DNA from 3 places in the Micromonospora polyrhachis genome. Region 1 is predicted to be linked to each of the others. Evidence: riboswitches for the same ligand, from Rfam matches in the RefSeq annotation. Region 1 holds a riboswitch; each other region holds the start of a gene.

Region 1 (5,570 bases):
GGTAGAGGTTGAGCACCAGGTTGTTGGCGACGATGGTGTCGCCGGTGGCGAAGAACGCCACCAGCCGGGACACCAGGTGCTGCTCGGCCGGGGACAGCTTGGCCAGGTCGGCGAGGTCGGAGTGCAGGTCGACCTCCTCGACGGTCCAGGTGTTCTTGATGGCGTCCTTGAACCGGTCGAAGAACCGCGGATAGCGCATCGGCCGGAGGGTCAGATCCATGCCAGGGTCGAGCAGCATGTGCCGCTCCCCCATCGTGGTGCTGGTGCTGGTGCGGGATTCGGGAATGGTGGTCACTGGCAGGCCTCACAGCTTTCGGGGTTTTCCAGGGAGCAGGCCAGCGCCTCCTCGTCGCTCACCGCGACGATCGGCTTGGCGGCCGGGGTGACGGCGACGGTGGCCTGCTGGATGCGGGTCGCGGGACGGGACCGCAGGTAGTAGGTGGTCTTCAGTCCCGATTTCCAGGCGTACAGGTACATCGACGAGAGTTTGCCGATGGTCGGCGCACTCATGAACAGGTTCAGCGACTGGGACTGGTCGATGAACGGTGCGCGGGCGGCAGCCAGGTCGATCAGGGCCCGTTGCGGCAGTTCCCACGCGGTGCGGAACAGTTCCCGTACCTCGACGGGGAGGTCGGAGATTCCCTGCACCGATCCATCCGCCCGTTTGATCTGGTCCCGGATCGCCGCCGTCCACAGCCCTCGCTGCTTCAGCTCATTGACGAGGTACGTGTTGATCTGGAGAAACTCTCCGGACATCGTCTCGCGCTTGAACAGGTTGGACACCTGCGGTTCGATGCACTCGTAGCAGCCGGCGATCGAGGCGATCGTGGCGGTCGGCGCGATCGCCACCAGCAGCGAGTTCCGCAGGCCGTGCGCCGCGATCGACGATCGCAACGCGGCCCACCGGTCGACCTGGGCTGGCTCGGCACCCCACAGGTCGGGGTGCAGTTCACCGCGGGCCGCACGGGTCTCGGCGTAGGCCGGATGGGGGCCGAACCGCTCGGCAAGCCCGGCTGAGGTCTCCAGGGCGGTCAGGAGGATCTCCTCCTGCACCCTGGTCGACAGTTCCCGGGCCTGCGGAGAGTCGAACGGCAGGCGCAGGGCGAAGAACGCGTCCTGCAGGCCCATCAGTCCGAGCCCGACCGGCCGCCAACGCGGATTGGACGCCGCCGCCTGCGCGGCCGGGTAGTAGTTGATGTCGATCACCCGGTCGAGGAACACCACGGCGGTGCGTACCGTTGCCCGTAGTTTCTCCCAGTCGATGCCCTCGGCGGTGAGGTGGGCACCGAGGTTGACCGAGCCCAGGTTGCAGACCGCGGTCTCGGTGTCGTTGTTCACCTCCAGGATCTCGGTGCACAGATTGGACAGGTGGATCGTGTTGCCCGGCGCTCCGGTCTGGTTGGACAGCCGGTTGGACGCGTCCTTGAACGTCATCCACCCGTTGCCGGTCTGCGCCAGGGTGCGCATCATCCGCCCATACAGGTCCCGGGCCTTGACCGTCCGGACAGCCTTCTTCTCAGCCGCCCGGTACGCCTCGTCGAAGGCGTCGCCGAAAAGGTCGGGCAGCTCGGGCGCGTCGGTGGGATCGATCAGCGACCAGTCGTCGTCTGCCTCGACCCGGCGCATGAACTCGTCCGGGATCCAGTTGGCCAGGTTCAGGTTGTGCGTACGCCGGGAGTCCTCGCCGGTGTTGTCACGTAACTCCAGGAACTCCTCGACGTCCGGATGCCACGGCTCCAGGTAGACGCAGGCCGCGCCCTTGCGCCGGCCGCCCTGGTTCACGGCCGCCACTCCGGCGTCGAGCGTCTTGAGGAACGGCACGATGCCGTTCGACTTGCCGTTGGTCCCGCGGATGAGGGCACCGCGGCTACGGACGCGGGACCAGGCGATGCCGATGCCACCGGAGAACTTCGACAGCTTGGCGACCTGGTGGTAGCGCTCGTAGATCGAGTCGAGTTCGTCGCGGGGAGAGTCCACCAGGAAGCAGGAGGACATCTGGGTGTGCCGGGTGCCGGAGTTGAACAAGGTCGGCGAACTGGGCAGATACGCCAGGCTGGACATCAGACGGTAGAAGTCGATCGCCTCACCCGGCGTCTGCGACAGCCCGCACGCGACCCGCAACAGCCAGTACTGGGACGTCTCTACCACCAGACGAGACTCCGGGTGCCGCAGCAGGTACCGATCCGCGACCGTACGCAGTCCGAAGTACTCAAACCGCAGATCGCCATCCGGGTCGACGGCGTCGTCCAGCTTGCGCGCGTTACGGGCGACGAAAGCGGCGGTCGCATCCCCGATCAGGCCAAGACCGTGCGCGTACCGGATGGACTGGCTGAAACTCGCCACCCCCTGACCGCGGACCTCCTTGTCCACGAACGCCGCGAGCAGCCGCGCCGCCAGCCTGGAATACTGCGGCTCCTCACCGATCAGCTCGGCCGCCGTCTGGATTGACAGCTTGTCCAGCTCCGCTGTGGTAGCCCCGTCGTACAGGCCGCTGATCGTCTTGGTCGCGACCCGCAGCGGGTCGACCTCTTCCAGGTCGGCGACCCAGCGTTCCACCGCCTTGACGATCTTGTTGACGTCGACCGACTCCAGGTCGCCATTACGTTTACGGACCTGCATCACCCGCCGACGCTGCTCCGACACTGTCTGATCGGACGCGGCATCATCCCGTGTCACCGTCATTCCCCCTCCTCACGCCTGTCCACAAGGTCGACGGACGCGCAGGAGGACGCCACCGGGTTCCCTACGGCACACGTACCGTGCCGGCCCGGCTGAAGGCGTCGGCCGTCCCACGCGGCCTTCGACCGCCACACGTACCCACGCGTGGCGCGCTGGCAGGTCTTCGGACTCGTGGGCGTCGTGCTCATGCCTACTGACCGTCGCTTCCCAGACCCTGCGGGTCCAGTGCTTCGTTGACGGCGGTCGTTCCCACTCACCGCTGCGGGGCAGCCCCGGAATCACACCGGGTTCCCTCTTGCCTCGGCCACCGAACCGGTAGTCGAACCAGCTACGGGTAGCACTATATATGGGCACACCCAAGGAATGACAACACCAGATGCTGTGCCGGGCGTGTCGTAGCGCTGCGGCACTTGAGCATCGAGGAATGCCGTCGCCCACCGTCGGTCATGTTCAATTCCAGCCACGGCGGCGACAACCCATCACGAACTCGCTGAGTCCATCAACCACCCGAGCATCCAGCTCCCAACGACCAGCGAAGGGCTATGGTCGGGGCTGTCCGAGCAGGTCCGCGATGCCGTCCTCCCAGAACCCACGCCAACACGCCATGTCGTGCCCGCCCTGGAACTCGCGGTACGTCACGGTGTGCGGGCTGGTCGCGAGTACCTCCCGTAGCCGGCGGTGCGGTTCCAGAAGCGTCCCCTCGAACGCGCCCACCGTGAGGAACAGGTGCACCGGGGCTGCGGTTGCGGCACGCCCGAGCATGTCGTGCTGCCACAGCGACGCCGACTGGCTGAGCGCCGATCCCACCGCCGCCGGATGGTCGAACACGGTCTTCAGCGCCGTCAGTCCGCCCAGGCTTTCCCCGGTCACCACGACGTCGCGCGGATCGGCACTCACCGGCATCTGATCGCGCAACCACGGCAGCAGGCTCAGGGCTATCTCGTCGCTCATGGTGCCGTCGATGCTGAGGTCGGACATCCGTCGCGGCGATGTCGCACCGGTCTCCACCATCGCGACGAACGGCGTACGGATCGTCCCTGCCGCGACGAGCCGGTCGGTGGCAGCCACGGCGTAGCCGGACGCCTGCCACACCTCCCCGTCCAACACGATGACCAGCGGATGGGAAGCGCCGTCGTCGCCGATCGGCGGGGAGAGCCACACCGTACGACCGGAGGGCGCGACCAGCTGCCGCATGCGGGGAGACGGTCCATCCGCAGGTGCGGCCTGCCGCGGCGCGGCGTCGAGTTCCGCCACGGACGCGGTCGAGCCGCCGTGGGTACGGGTACGCGCCGGGTTACGGGGATCGACGACGCCCTCCTCGCGGATGGTACGCATCGCCCACCGGGGTTCGTGCTCGTGCAGGGCGCGGTCCCCCGCCACGTCGGTTTCGAGCACCGTGTACGACCCGCGCCAGTCGGCGGGGAGCCGGAACGTGGCGTGCCAGACGTCCGTGCCCGGTATTCGCTGCATGCGACTGTCGTCGAGGTCGTGCGTCACCCGGTTGATGGTCACGTAGACGGCTGCCGCTTCGGTGGAGCGCCACAGGAACGTCACCCGGCACCCGCCGCCGGCGGCATCCTCGACGATCGGCGTGCGTCGCCCGATGGTCTCCCAGAACTCCGCCGTCGAACCGGCCGCCGTAAGGCGGCTGGCGAGCGTGCTTACGGTACGGCGGGACGGCGGTCTCGGCGGCGAGGGCGGCGCTGGACGCATCACGGGTGACGTCGGGCGCATCAGATCCCCTCCGCGAGGTGCCCGCGCAGCGTCGTGCCGGAATATGCGGTACGGAACCGTCCGGCGGCCGCGAGGGCGGGGACCACCTCCGAGGTGAACAGGTGCAGCGAGCCCCACGACGCCGCAGGCAGGGCGATCACGCCGTCGATCGCACCGGCGTCGGCGCGGCGGAGGATCTCGTCCACAGCATCCTGCGGGGTGCCGACGATCGTCCAGTGCCGCACGTGCGCCGGTGACGTCGGGCCCGGCTGGTTTTCGTTCGCCAGTTCCTCGGCCTGTGCACGGGTCGGCGCGAGGCACAGCGAGACGCCGGGCAACACCAGTGGGGCGCGTTTCCGGCCGGCGGCCCCGGCCCCGGCGTGCAGTCGCCCGCGTAGGGCGACGCCGTCCGACGTCTCGGCGGTCATGGCGAACACGGCGTCAGCGAAGCGCGCCGCGAAGTCCACCGACGCCGGTGAGCCGCCCGCGTGCAGCAGCGGCAGCGGCTCGTCCGAGAGCGCCGGCACGCTGAGCGGACCGGCCGAGGCGTACCGGCCGTGTGGCGGCACCTGCGACAGTGCCGCCGGGTCGGCGAACACGCCTGCCGTCCGGTCGTGGTGCAGCGCCCGGGCGGGAAACGACTGCCGCAGGCCCTCGACAACGGTCACGAAGTCGACCGCGTTCACGTAAGGGTCCGCCGGCACATCCCGGTCGGCGAAGTTCTCTCCGCCGCCGAGCGAGGTGACGACGTTCCAGCCGGCCCGTCCCGCGCTGAGCCGATCCAGCGACTGCAACTGCCGAGCGGTGGTGAACGGGTGCGCGAAGGTCGAGGACAGGGTCGGTACCAGCCCGATGCGCGTCGTCTCGGCCACGAGCGCGGCCATGAGCATCGTCGGGTCCAGGGCGCTGAACCCGAGGCCGTGCTCCACCGATGCCGGATCGAGGGTGAGCGCATCCGGCTTGAACAGGAAGTCCAGGTGCGCTGCTTCCGCCGACCGGGCGGCTTCGACGAAGAAGTCGGCGGTGAACAGCTCCTCGACCCGGCTGTCCGGCCGCCGCCACGAGCCGGCCCGCAGCCAGGTAGGTGACAGCGACAGTCCGATGTGCAGCAGGGTCACGCGTCCCCATCCCGGGCGGCGATCGGGATGACCAGGGGCGTGCCGAAGACCGGGTCGGCG
Region 2 (5,570 bases), 7.0 Mb from region 1:
TCCAGGCGAACGGGCGGAGCTGGGGGCGGCCCTGGACCAGATCGCCGCCCGATCCTGACCGAGGCTGGGGCCGGGACGCATCAGTCGATGGAAGTTGGTCATTGCGTGCGGCGCGATGCTGCCCGACGATGTATCCATCGATTCTCGTTGTTGTCGTCAGGAGGCCATGTGTCCCCTCGTTCTGCCGTGATCCGTCGTACCCTCGCCGCCGCGTTCGCTGGCGTCGGTGTCGCCGTCGTGCTCGGTCCGGTAGCCCCGGCGCAAGCGATTCCCGCCTGTCGCGCCGGCTACCAGTGCACCTACACCTACTACAGCTCCAACACCTACGAAACGGTCGTCGGTGGCCGCACCCTCTTCTGCGACGGCACCAGCGACACGTTCGGCGCCACCAGCCGTTGGCTGCGCTTCACCACGGCCCAGTGCAACGACCCGTTCTGATCGGTTGTCTGCTGTCCTCTGATTGGCAGGAGCCCCTACGTTGGTCGGCCCAGCGTAGGGGTGGGCCTTGGCAGGCCCTCCAGTTGACGTACGACGTCGCCGACCGTGACGCCGTGGGCGTGCTCGGGGAAGATCGCCCCGCCGGAACGGCCACGGGCGGTGGCCGGCATTCCCATCCGCTGGAGCCGCGCCCGGGTCGACTCCTAGCCAGCCCGCAGGGCGGCCGACCAGGGCAGCTGGCGGGTGGGGCGGTCGGGCCGAAGGGCCGCCGATAGGGCGACCGGACGGCCTTATGACCCGGGACTTTAGTCCCTAAAGAGGTATTTTCTGCGCCTGTTTGATGGGAGGGTCGTCCTGGAAAACCACCGAGGAGGAATCGTGCTCACCGCGACTTCCGCAGCAATCGTCACCGCCACCCTGCCGCTGCTCAAGGCACACGGCGAAGAGGTGACCGGCCACTTCTACCAGCGGATGTTCGCGGAGAACCCGGAACTGCTCAACCTGTTCAACCGGGGCAACCAGGCCACCGGGCAGCAACGTCAGGCGTTGGCCGCCTCCGTGGTCGCGTACGCCGAGCGACTTGTCGGCGACACCGCAGCGCCGTGGAACGCGATACTCGACCGCATCGCGCACAAACATGCCTCACTCGGGATCACCCCGGCCCAGTACACGATCGTCGGTCGGAACCTGATCGCGGCGGTAGGCGAGGTGCTCGGCGAGGCGGTGACGCCGGAGATCGCCGCCGCGTGGGACGAGACGTACTGGTTGATGGCCTGCGAGCTGGTCGCCCGCGAATCGCGGCTCTACCACACCGCCGGCGTGGGCCTCGACGTCGACGTCTGGCATTCGTGGCGGGTGACCGGGCGGACCGATGAGACCGGCGACGTCGTGTCGTTCCGCCTGGCCCCCGCCGACGGCACCCCGGCACCGTCCTTCACCCCCGGCCAGTACGTCTCCGTCGCGGTCGACCTCACCGAGGACGATCAGCAGATCCGGCAGTACAGCCTCTCCGGTCGTCCGGGTGCCGCCGAGTGGCAGATCACCGTCAAGCGGATACGTGCCACCGCCGACAGCCCCGCCGGAGCGGTCTCAACCTACCTGCACGAGCAGGTTTCGGTGGGCGACACGCTGCGGCTCAGCCCTGCCTTCGGTGAGGTGAGCGCGGTCGCCGGAGACGGCCCGCTGGTGCTGATCAGCGCCGGCATCGGCCTCACACCCGCCATGTCCGCACTGGAGTACGTCGCCGAGACCACTCCGGACCGGGCGGTGCTCCTGGCCCACGCCGACCGCAGCGAGAGCCACCACGCCCTGCGTCAGCATCTGCCCCGGTTCTTGGAGCAACTGCCAAACCTGCGGGTCAACCTCTGGTACGAGGATGTCACCTCCGACTGCTGGTTGCCGACGGCGCAGGTGAAGGCGGGCTGGATCGACCCGGATCTCATTCCGCTGGAGGTCGCCTCGGAGGTCGACGTCCACCTGTGTGGTCCGTTGCCGTTCATGACCCTGGTCCGCGGCAACCTGCTCACCCGGGGCGTACCTGTGGAGCGGATCGGCTACGAGGTCTTCGGCCCCGGGATGCTGCACGGCGCCTGATCGGCCTGGCGGCAGGCCACCAGCGGCCGCGCCCGAAGTGTGACGCGGAGGCGATGCGAGAGCCGTACCGCCGCACAAATTGTATTTCCGGCGATTTGTTGCCCGGTCGGCCCCTACCAGCCCGGGCAGCAACTTCCACGTGGCAGGCTGCCCGCCGTGGACATGGATATCACCGCGGCTTCGGCGGGCACCTGGACCCTGGGAGATCTGACCGTCAACCGGATGGGATTCGGCGCGATGCGCCTGACCGGTGACGCCGACGGCGTACCCAGCGATCGCGGCCAGGCGATCGGGCTCCTGCGGCGAGCGATCGAACTCGGCGTCAATCACATCGATACCGCCGCGTTCTACTTCTCGCCGTTGCGCTCGGCCAACGAGCTGATCAACCGAGCGTTGGCGCCGTATCCGGATGATCTGGTCATCACCACCAAGGTCGGGCCGGGCCGGGACCCGTCGGGGGCATGGCTGCCGCCGGCCCGGCCCGAGCAACTGCGCGGCCAGGTCGAGGAGAACCTGCGTCAGCTCGGGCGCGACCATCTCGATGTGGTCAACCTGCGGGTCCACGGCCCCGAGTCGATTGCCGAGCGGTTCGGCGCACTGGCGGAGCTGCGTGACGCGGGCCTGATCCGCCATCTGGGCATCTCCAACATCAGGCCCGAACATCTTGCCGAGGCCCAGGCCATCGCGCCGGTGGTATGCGTGCAGAACCCGTACGGCATCGGGTTCCGCCGGCATACCGATGACCTCCTGCGCGCCTGTGGTGCACAGGGCATCGCCTTCGTACCCTTTTTCGCCATCGCCGGTGCCGGCCGTGAGGCGGGCGCGAGCAGCACGGACCGCACCGAGATACTCGACATCGCCCGAGCCCACGGCACGACGGCTGCGCAGGTCCGGTTGGCCTGGACGTTGCAGCGTGGCCAGCACGTGCTGGCCATACCGGGTACCGGTAACCCCGAACATCTGGTCGCCAACATCGCGGCGGGCGCGCTACGACTCTCCGCGGATGAGATGGCCTGCCTCGATTCGCTTGCGGTTGACGCCTAGGGGCAGGGCACGGCGGTGAGGACCTGCCGAACGGTGAGGACCTGCTGGACTGGGAGATGACCTTGCCCGGGTGGGGTCGACGGACCCCACCCGGCGTCCCCGGTCAGCCCAGGGCCAGGCGCAGTCCCAGGCCGATGAAGGCGACCGTGCAGATCCGGCTGACCCGTCGGGACCAACGGTCGGTGGAGACGCGACCGGAGAGGCGGCCGGCCAGCATGCCCAGGCCGATGTCGACGGTCAGCTGCACCAGCACGAACAGCGCACCGAGGGTGACCAGTTGCGCCGTGACGTTGCCGGCGGACGCGTCCACGAACTGGGGGAGGAACGCGACGCTGAACAGGATCATCTTCGGGTTGAGCAGGTTGGTCATGAGCCCCCGGCTGAAGGCCCGGCGCAACTCGGCGTTGGCCGGTCCGGCCAGGTCGGTACCCGGCTGCGGACTTCGGCGTAGTGCGAGCAGGCCGAGCAGAACCAGGTACGCCGCACCACCCCATCTGATCGCGGTGAACAGCACCGGCGAGGTGGCGATCACCGTGGCCAGTCCCAGCACGACGGCCAGGACGTGGATGGCCTCGCCGACGGCGACGCCGACCGCGGCGACGACTCCGGCGCGGACGCCGTACCGGGCGGCGTTGGCCAGGACGAACATCATGTCCGGTCCGGGCGTGATCATGAGAAGGGTGATCGCGGCGAGGTAGCCGACCAGCACACTGGTGGAGACGGGGCCCACGACTCAGCCCTCGGTGGTGTGCTGGAGGAGTGCCTGCCGTAGGGTCAGCCGGTGCTCACGCCGGATCCGGGCCTCCCGGTAGCGGCGCCGGTCGTCGTCCGTCTCCGGTAGCAGGGCGGGGACGGCACGCGGCCGACCCGCGTTGTCCACGGCGACCATGACCAGGTGCGCGGTGGCTACCGTGTCGGCCGGTACCGCCCGGTCCCACCGATCGGCGGTGACCCTGACGGCGACCTCCATCGAGCTACGGCCGGCCCAGGTGATCCGCGCGTCGACGTGTACGACGTCGCCGACGCGTACCGCCCGCAGGAAGGCGGTCTCATCGATGGCGGCGGTCACCGCCGGACCATCGGAGTGCCGGGCGGCCACGACGCCGGCAACGGAGTCGATGAGGTTGAGGATCCGGCCGCCGTGGACGGTACCCATCAGGTTGGTGTGGTGCTGGTCCATGATCTGCGACAGGGTCAGGTGCGAGGCCGAAGGCGGTCGGCCGTCGCCGACGTCGGGCGGGGAAACGATGGTGGTGGTCACAACTACAGTCCGTCCCTCGAGAACCGAACCGTCGATCCCCGGGAGGCAGCGGCCTGCCACGTCGCGGCACCAGCCGGCCACGGCGCGTCGTCCGCCCGGCCCACCCGCGAAGCCGACGGCTGCGCACACGGGTTCGTGTACGCAGCGCGGGCAGGTCTTCGGACTCGCGGGCATCGCATCGGAGACAGCCTCCGATGGCGTCCTACTGGCCGTCGCTTCCCAGACGTGCTTCGTCCAGTGCGTCTGACGGCGGTCGTTCCCGCTCACCGCTGCGGGGCAGTCCCGGACTCTCACCGGGTTCCCTCTTACGCCGCCCGAGCAGCCAATACCCGGGGCGGACCAGCGCCGTGGACGAGCATAGCCGGCCGGGGACGGGCCAGCGCGCAGGTGTCCTGCGGATCGTCACCAAGGCTGCCCCGCTTTGGTCGCGCTAGCCTCTGGTGGCGCTAGTACTGCATGACGCAGTAGACGACGACCGGGTCGGTGAACCGATACCAGCGGTTCCATTTGTAGTCGCGGGTGCACTGGCGGTCGTTGGCGGCGCCGGGAACGATGTCGATGATGTGGACGGTGCCCTTTGCCTTGCATTTCGACGCAGCCACGATCCAGCCGTTACCCTTCGGGAACTTGTAACAGTAGAAGCGCACCAGGTGTAGTTCCAGACACAGTCGATAGCCATCTTCGGTAATGTATGCGGCTTTGGGGTTTGCGCAGTCGTTCCGCTCGTAGTCCACCGAGAGCACCCGGTAGGTGCCACGAGTGCCGTTGCAGTTGCCGACCCCCTGGAAGTCGCCCTGCTCGCTGACAGCGATGCACTGCCCGATCTTCGCCGGCGGGGGCGGCGGTGCCTTGGTTGTCGGGAGTCGGTTCGGCGAGTCCGTCTCCGTCTTGGACGGTGTCGGGTAATTGGTCCTTCGCGGGGTGGGCGAGGTCCACGGGTCAGTATCACCGGTCGCCTGATTCTGCCGGTCGTCCTTGGCGTTGAAGAAGGCCACCGCGGCCACCGCGATCCCGCAGGTTCCCAGTAGGCACAGTGCCAGCACCCCGGCGATCACCCCGATGATGAGGGGGCCATTGCGCTTCGGAGGCATTGGCGGTGGTAGCGGGGTGCCCGGTCCCGGTGGAAGGACGCTGGGATCTACGGACCACTGTGTCGTGTCCGGATCTGGCGGAATCGCACCCGGCGGCTGGGGCACACCCGGCGGCGGAGGGGTCGTCACGGGCAGAGTCTCAC
Region 3 (5,570 bases), 330 kb from region 1:
GCCTTGCCGAAGCCGTCGAAGTCTCCTGCGCGGCCCTGCTCAACACCGGCTGCCGGACATCGTCGTACTTCCTCGCCCCCAGGTCGGCCAGCGTGAACGTCGCCGGGCACCCCGGACACACCAATGCGACATACCGCTGCGTCCGACCCGCCCGCTCGTACGGCTTGCGGAAGCTGTGCAGCGCGCCAGCGCAGCGAGGGCAAGCCCGGCCGACCCGCTCCTCGTACGACCACCCCGGCTCGGTGAAGCGCGCGTGCGCCGACGTCGGCCGCACACCCCACCGCTCAAACGCCAACCCCTGCACCGAACCCTTGTCACCCACCAGCCAACCCTCACCTTCACGAATGGCTGAAACGCGCATCACTGTAGGCAACCAGCACGGCTTGTGGTCAACCGGCGAGGTGCACCCTGTGGACGACCACAGGGATATCCACAGGTACGGCCTGGACCGCCCCGCTCGTCTCTCCACCGCTCCATGTGAGTAGCTCGGCTCCCATACGAACCACACAGCACCGTCTACTTCTACTGCTTGGCAGCGAGAACGCTCGGTCTGACTGCGGGTGAGGTCCTCTGTGGAAATGTGCTCCGGGTGGATCACGGGACCTAAGTCCTGCCCTCAAGGTCGAAAGTCACTCAACATATTGCGGCGGCTTATCGCTTCAACCCCCAGGTGTAGTGTTTTGGCGGTCGGTTCGGCAGGCAGTCGTATAGGCCTGTCGAGGCAACAGGGAACCCGGTGGGAATCCGGGGCTGCCCCGCAACGGTGAGCGGCCGCATGACGGTCCGAGCCCGATACCTGCCGGCACCTCCCGCGCATCTGGGCGCGGTGAGGTCTCTTCTCCGTACCGCCTCGTGGGAGGGCTGACGTGACACAGATCAACGCCGTGGACTCGGTGACCGAGTATTTGGACCGTAGCGACTGGCGGGTCACCGCCAACGCGAATCAGGGCTACTCGCTCGGGGGACTCATCCTGAACACGGCTGGCAAGGTGGTCGCCAACTACTGGCTCGACCAGGTCTATCCCGAGGCCATCGGCCGCGCCCATCGCGAAGGCGACTTCCATATCCACGACCTGGACATGCTCTCGGGTTACTGCGCAGGATGGTCCCTGCGCACCCTGCTGACCGAGGGTTTCAACGGGGTGCCCGGTCAGATCGACTCGGCGCCACCGAGGCACTTCTCCTCGGCGGTCGGACAGATCGTCAACTTTCTCGGCACGCTACAGAACGAATGGGCCGGTGCCCAGGCGTTCAGCTCCTTCGACACCTACATGGCGCCGTTCGTGCGCAAGGACTCCATGACGTACGAGGAGGTGCACCAGTGCATGCAGGAGATGGTGCACAACCTCAACGTGCCATCCCGTTGGGGCACCCAGACGCCGTTCACCAACCTTACCTTCGACTGGACCTGCCCCGAGGACCTTCGCGAGCAGGCACCGGAGATCGACGGTGCGGAGATGGACTTCACCTACGGGGATCTGCAGGCCGAGATGGACCTGGTCAACCGCGCGTACATCGAGGTCATGACGACGGGTGACGCGACCGGTCGGGTCTTCACTTTCCCGATCCCCACCTACAACATCACCAAGGACTTCCCCTGGGAGAGCGAGAACGCCGAGCGGCTGTTCGCCATGACCGCGAAGTACGGGCTCCCGTACTTCCAGAACTTCATCAATTCCGACCTCGACCCCGGCATGATCCGCTCGATGTGCTGCCGCCTGCAACTGAACCTCACCGAGCTGCTCAAGCGCGGCAACGGTCTGTTCGGCAGCGCCGAGCAGACCGGCTCCCTGGGTGTGGTCACCGTCAACTGCGCCCGCCTCGGATACCTGTACGCGGGTGACGAGCAGGGCCTGTTAGAGGCCCTCGACCGGCTGTTGGAGCTCGCCCGCGACAGCCTGGAGATCAAGCGGGTCACGGTCCAGGATCTGATCGACGAGGGCCTCTTTCCCTACACCAAGCGTTACATGGGTACGCTGCGTAATCATTTCTCGACCATCGGCGTCAACGGCATCAACGAGATGATCCGCAACTTCACGCACGACGCGTACGACATCACCGCCCCGGCGGGGCATGCTCTTGCCGTGCGGCTTCTCGACCACGTACGAACCCGCATGGTCGAGTTCCAGGAGCAGACCGGTCACCTCTACAACCTGGAGGCGACCCCGGCCGAGGGCACCACCTACCGCTTCGCGAAGGAGGACCGACGCCGGTTCCCCCGGATTCTGCAGGCGGGCACCGACGAGAACCCGTACTACACCAACTCCTCGCAACTACCCGTGGGCTGGACCGACGACCCGTTCGAGGCACTGGAACGGCAGGACGAACTGCAGACCAGGTACACCGGCGGCACGGTGCTCCACCTGTACATGTCCGAGCGGATCTCCACCGTGGCCGCGTGCCGCACCCTGGTACGCCGCTCACTGGAGCGGTTCTCGCTGCCCTATCTGACGGTGACACCGACCTTCTCGATCTGTCCCGAACATGGCTATCTGGCTGGGGAGCACACCACCTGTCCGACGTGCGGCGGAGACTGCGAGGTGTGGACCCGTGTCATGGGCTACCACCGTCCCGTCTCCTCCTTCAACATCGGCAAGAAGGGCGAGCATGCCGAGCGGGTGCACTTCCAGGAGAAGGTGGCGGTTCCCGCGTGATCCGCATTGGCGGCTGGTCCCGGCTGTCCACCTGCGACTGGCCGGGCCGCCTCGTCACCACCGTCTTCTGCCAGGGCTGCCCCTGGCGTTGCGGCTACTGCCACAATCCGGAGCTGCTCGACCCGCGCGCCGAACCGGCCGTGCGATGGGAAACGGTGACAACCCACCTCGCCCGTCGCCAGGGCCTGCTGGACGGTGTGGTCTTCTCCGGCGGTGAGCCGCTGCTGCAGCCGCGTCTTGCCGAGGCGATGCACGAGGTACGGACCCTCGGCTACACGGTGGGCCTGCACACCGGCGGCGGTTACCCGCGCCGCTTTGGACAGATCCTGGACCAAGGCCTGGTGGACTGGGTGGGCTTCGACATCAAGGCATCCCCAGATGCGTACGACGATGTGACCGGCGTACCCAACAGTGCGGGCCCCGCACTGCGAAGTCTGCGCCATCTGCTCGACTCCCACGTCGCCCACCAGTTGCGCACCACGGTCGACCCAACCCTGCTCGACGACGGCAACGTCACCGAGCTGAGGATCTGGCTAACCCGGCAAGGTATACGTGATCACGTGTGGCAGGAGGCACGGGGCAGGTGAAGAGGCCCAAGAGCACGGCGAATGCCGGTACGACAGGTTTCTTTCGTCCCTCCCGCCCTGCTGGCTGCTGAGCACGGCACAGAAGTCCCTGGCGTCCGAGGGCTGATTCGTCAACGCATCATGTGCCGACTGGCCGGCACATGATGCGAGCTGCCGGCCAGTCGGCAGCTCGCGGGAGGTGCCCAGCGGAGAACGCGATGTGGGCCACCTTCCCGTTCGAGAACATCGGTGACACGGTGGCCGGCATGCGCGACAAGACCGCGATCAAGCCGGTCCTCATTTTTGGCTGACCGGCAGCCCGGCTGCTGGTTGGTCGCCAGGCCCCGATTCAACTCGATGCCGGTCGCCTGGTGTCGGAGACACCCACCGCTCCGGTTGGCCCTTCCGGGTTGCCGAGCCGCACCTTCGGCTCGAAGTTCGTGGATGTGACTCGGCCTCGAACATGCCTCTTGCCGGTCGAGTCGCGCTCCTCTATGTTAATAGGAAATCACATGCCCGGATGACTTGAAGCCAGCTCGTACCGTAGGCATAAGCCGGTGTTCAAGGCGATATCCGGCCTACCGTTGGTAGGAGCGCGAATGCAGAATCTCAGCAGAAGGAGCGTCCTGACCCTCGGTGCTGCGCTGGGTCTGGTTGCTGCGACGGAAACCCCCAAGGCGTGGGCATGGTCGTCTGCCAACTCGATCGCCGGAACCGACACGGTCACCGACCCGTGGGAGGTCTGGGACGACGACACCGACCCGCTCCTCGTCTCACTGCTGGACAACAACCAGGTCCCAGCCGTCAACGAGGCGTTCAAGTCGTGGAGCAGGAACGGCGACCCGCTGCCCAGCGGCCTACCCCCCGAACTCACCGCCTACCTCAACAGGGTCAACACCCTGCCGTCGTGGGCCGACCCGGTCAAGCTGGACCGCGCCGCGAAGTTCAACAAGCGGATGAGTATGTACCTGTTCCTGCTGTACGGCCTGGGCAGCGGAATCATGAGCACGGTGATCCCGCGGGAGGCTCGGAACGTCTACTGGTCCGAGGGCGGTGCCGACATGAAGGCGCGCGCGGCCAAGACCTTCACGTACGGCTACGACCTGAACACGCCCGACGCCTTCAAGCCCACGGGCTACTTCATGGTCACCTCGCACAAGACGCGTCTGACGCATGCCGCGGTACGACACCTGTTGCCCCAGTCGCCGGCGTGGCAGGCGGTGACGGACCACCCGATCCCCATCAGCAACGGCGACATCCTGATCACCTTCCACAGTTTGGGCACGTACGTGCGCCGCAAGCTGCGCGAGTGGCGTAACTACGGCCTCCGGATGTCGACCGCGGAAGAGGAGGCCTACCTGCACATGTGGCAGGTGGCGCTGCACCTGCTCGGCGTGCGGGACGAGTTCATCCCCGCGACCTGGGCCGCCGCAGACGAACAGTCGGAGTACGTGTTGACACCGCTCCTCGCTCCGACGCGGGAGGGCATCGACCTGGCCGACATCCTGTTGAGCCTGACCTCATCGGTCGACCTGGGTGTCACCAAGGGATTCCAACGTGAGTTCTCCCGTTATCTGCTCAGCGACCAGATCGGCGACTGGCTGAGGCTGCCGCGTCATCCCGTCTCGCGTGGCGTGATCGAGGTTGGTTGGCCGGCGTACATCGCGTTCCGCGAAGGGACGTCGCCGATCATGCCGGGGACCTTCACCATGTTCGACCGGTTCGTGCGCGGCCTGGCGATGCTGTTCCTCAACAACGGCAGCTCGCCGACCCAAACCCCCATCACCATTCCGACCAGAAACCGGCCCGGCAGCTGAGTCGGTATCCGGTTCACAGGGTCAGCGCACCGGTGACCAAGGCGGTTACCGCGTCTCGGTGGCCGGGGGCGTCCTGCCAGCGCAGGGCGCGTCCGGCCTCGACCACCACACCGAACCCCGCATGAACCAGCAGCCGGGCCTGTCGCGGGTCCAGCTCCGGACGCACCGTCCGCAACTGCTGCTCCCAGACCGCGATGTGCTCACGCTGCGCGTGGATCAACGGGCGCCGCAGGTCGGCCGGAAGGCTGGCGACCTCGGCTTCGGCGACACTGGTGAGCGCGTTGTGCTCGAAACAATAGGCCACGTACGCCGCCGCCAGTGCGACCACGGCCTGACGTGGATCGGCAGCCTGATGAAGGCTTCGGTCCACAGCCTGGGCGAGCAGTCCCGCCGCCTGTAGACAGGCGGCCACCAGGATGTCGACCTTGCCGGGGTAATGGCGATAGATCGCGGATGGGGCAAGCCCGACCGCCTGACCGATCTGTGCGTTCGTAACGTTGCCGAAGCCGTCCCGCGCGAACAACGGGATGGCC

The links. A riboswitch is a leader RNA that binds a small molecule or an ion and turns the genes downstream of it on or off. The one in region 1 is predicted to bind cobalamin.
Region 2: linked by a shared signal. The riboswitch ahead of FHR38_RS31015 (acyl-CoA thioesterase) and the one ahead of FHR38_RS00210 (ribonucleoside-diphosphate reductase subunit alpha) in region 1 are both predicted to bind cobalamin.
Region 3: linked by a shared signal. The riboswitch ahead of FHR38_RS01380 (ribonucleoside triphosphate reductase) and the one ahead of FHR38_RS00210 (ribonucleoside-diphosphate reductase subunit alpha) in region 1 are both predicted to bind cobalamin.

Annotation. Positions count from the first base shown of each region.
Region 1 covers NZ_JACHJW010000001.1:41,468-47,037, forward strand. The annotation lists gene FHR38_RS00205 (ribonucleotide-diphosphate reductase subunit beta) at 1-253, opposite strand, end outside; gene FHR38_RS00210 (ribonucleoside-diphosphate reductase subunit alpha) at 292-2,682, opposite strand; cobalamin riboswitch at 2,817-3,023, opposite strand; gene FHR38_RS00215 (enterochelin esterase domain-containing protein) at 3,220-4,413, opposite strand; gene FHR38_RS00220 (LLM class flavin-dependent oxidoreductase) at 4,413-5,510, opposite strand; gene FHR38_RS00225 (ABC transporter ATP-binding protein) at 5,507-5,570, opposite strand, start outside.
Region 2 covers NZ_JACHJW010000001.1:7,022,339-7,027,908, reverse strand. The annotation lists gene FHR38_RS31040 (CHAT domain-containing protein) at 1-58, shown strand, start outside; gene FHR38_RS31035 (DUF6289 family protein) at 169-438, shown strand; gene FHR38_RS31030 (globin domain-containing protein) at 817-2,031, shown strand; gene FHR38_RS31025 (oxidoreductase) at 2,194-3,075, shown strand; gene FHR38_RS31020 (LysE family translocator) at 3,179-3,805, opposite strand; gene FHR38_RS31015 (acyl-CoA thioesterase) at 3,809-4,255, opposite strand; cobalamin riboswitch at 4,469-4,695, opposite strand; gene FHR38_RS31010 (hypothetical protein) at 4,783-5,391, opposite strand.
Region 3 covers NZ_JACHJW010000001.1:369,940-375,509, reverse strand. The annotation lists gene FHR38_RS33040 (DEAD/DEAH box helicase) at 1-322, opposite strand, end outside; cobalamin riboswitch at 674-818, shown strand; gene FHR38_RS01380 (ribonucleoside triphosphate reductase) at 867-2,654, shown strand; gene FHR38_RS01375 (anaerobic ribonucleoside-triphosphate reductase activating protein) at 2,651-3,241, shown strand; gene FHR38_RS01370 (oxygenase MpaB family protein) at 3,820-5,037, shown strand; gene FHR38_RS01365 (TetR/AcrR family transcriptional regulator) at 5,051-5,570, opposite strand, start outside.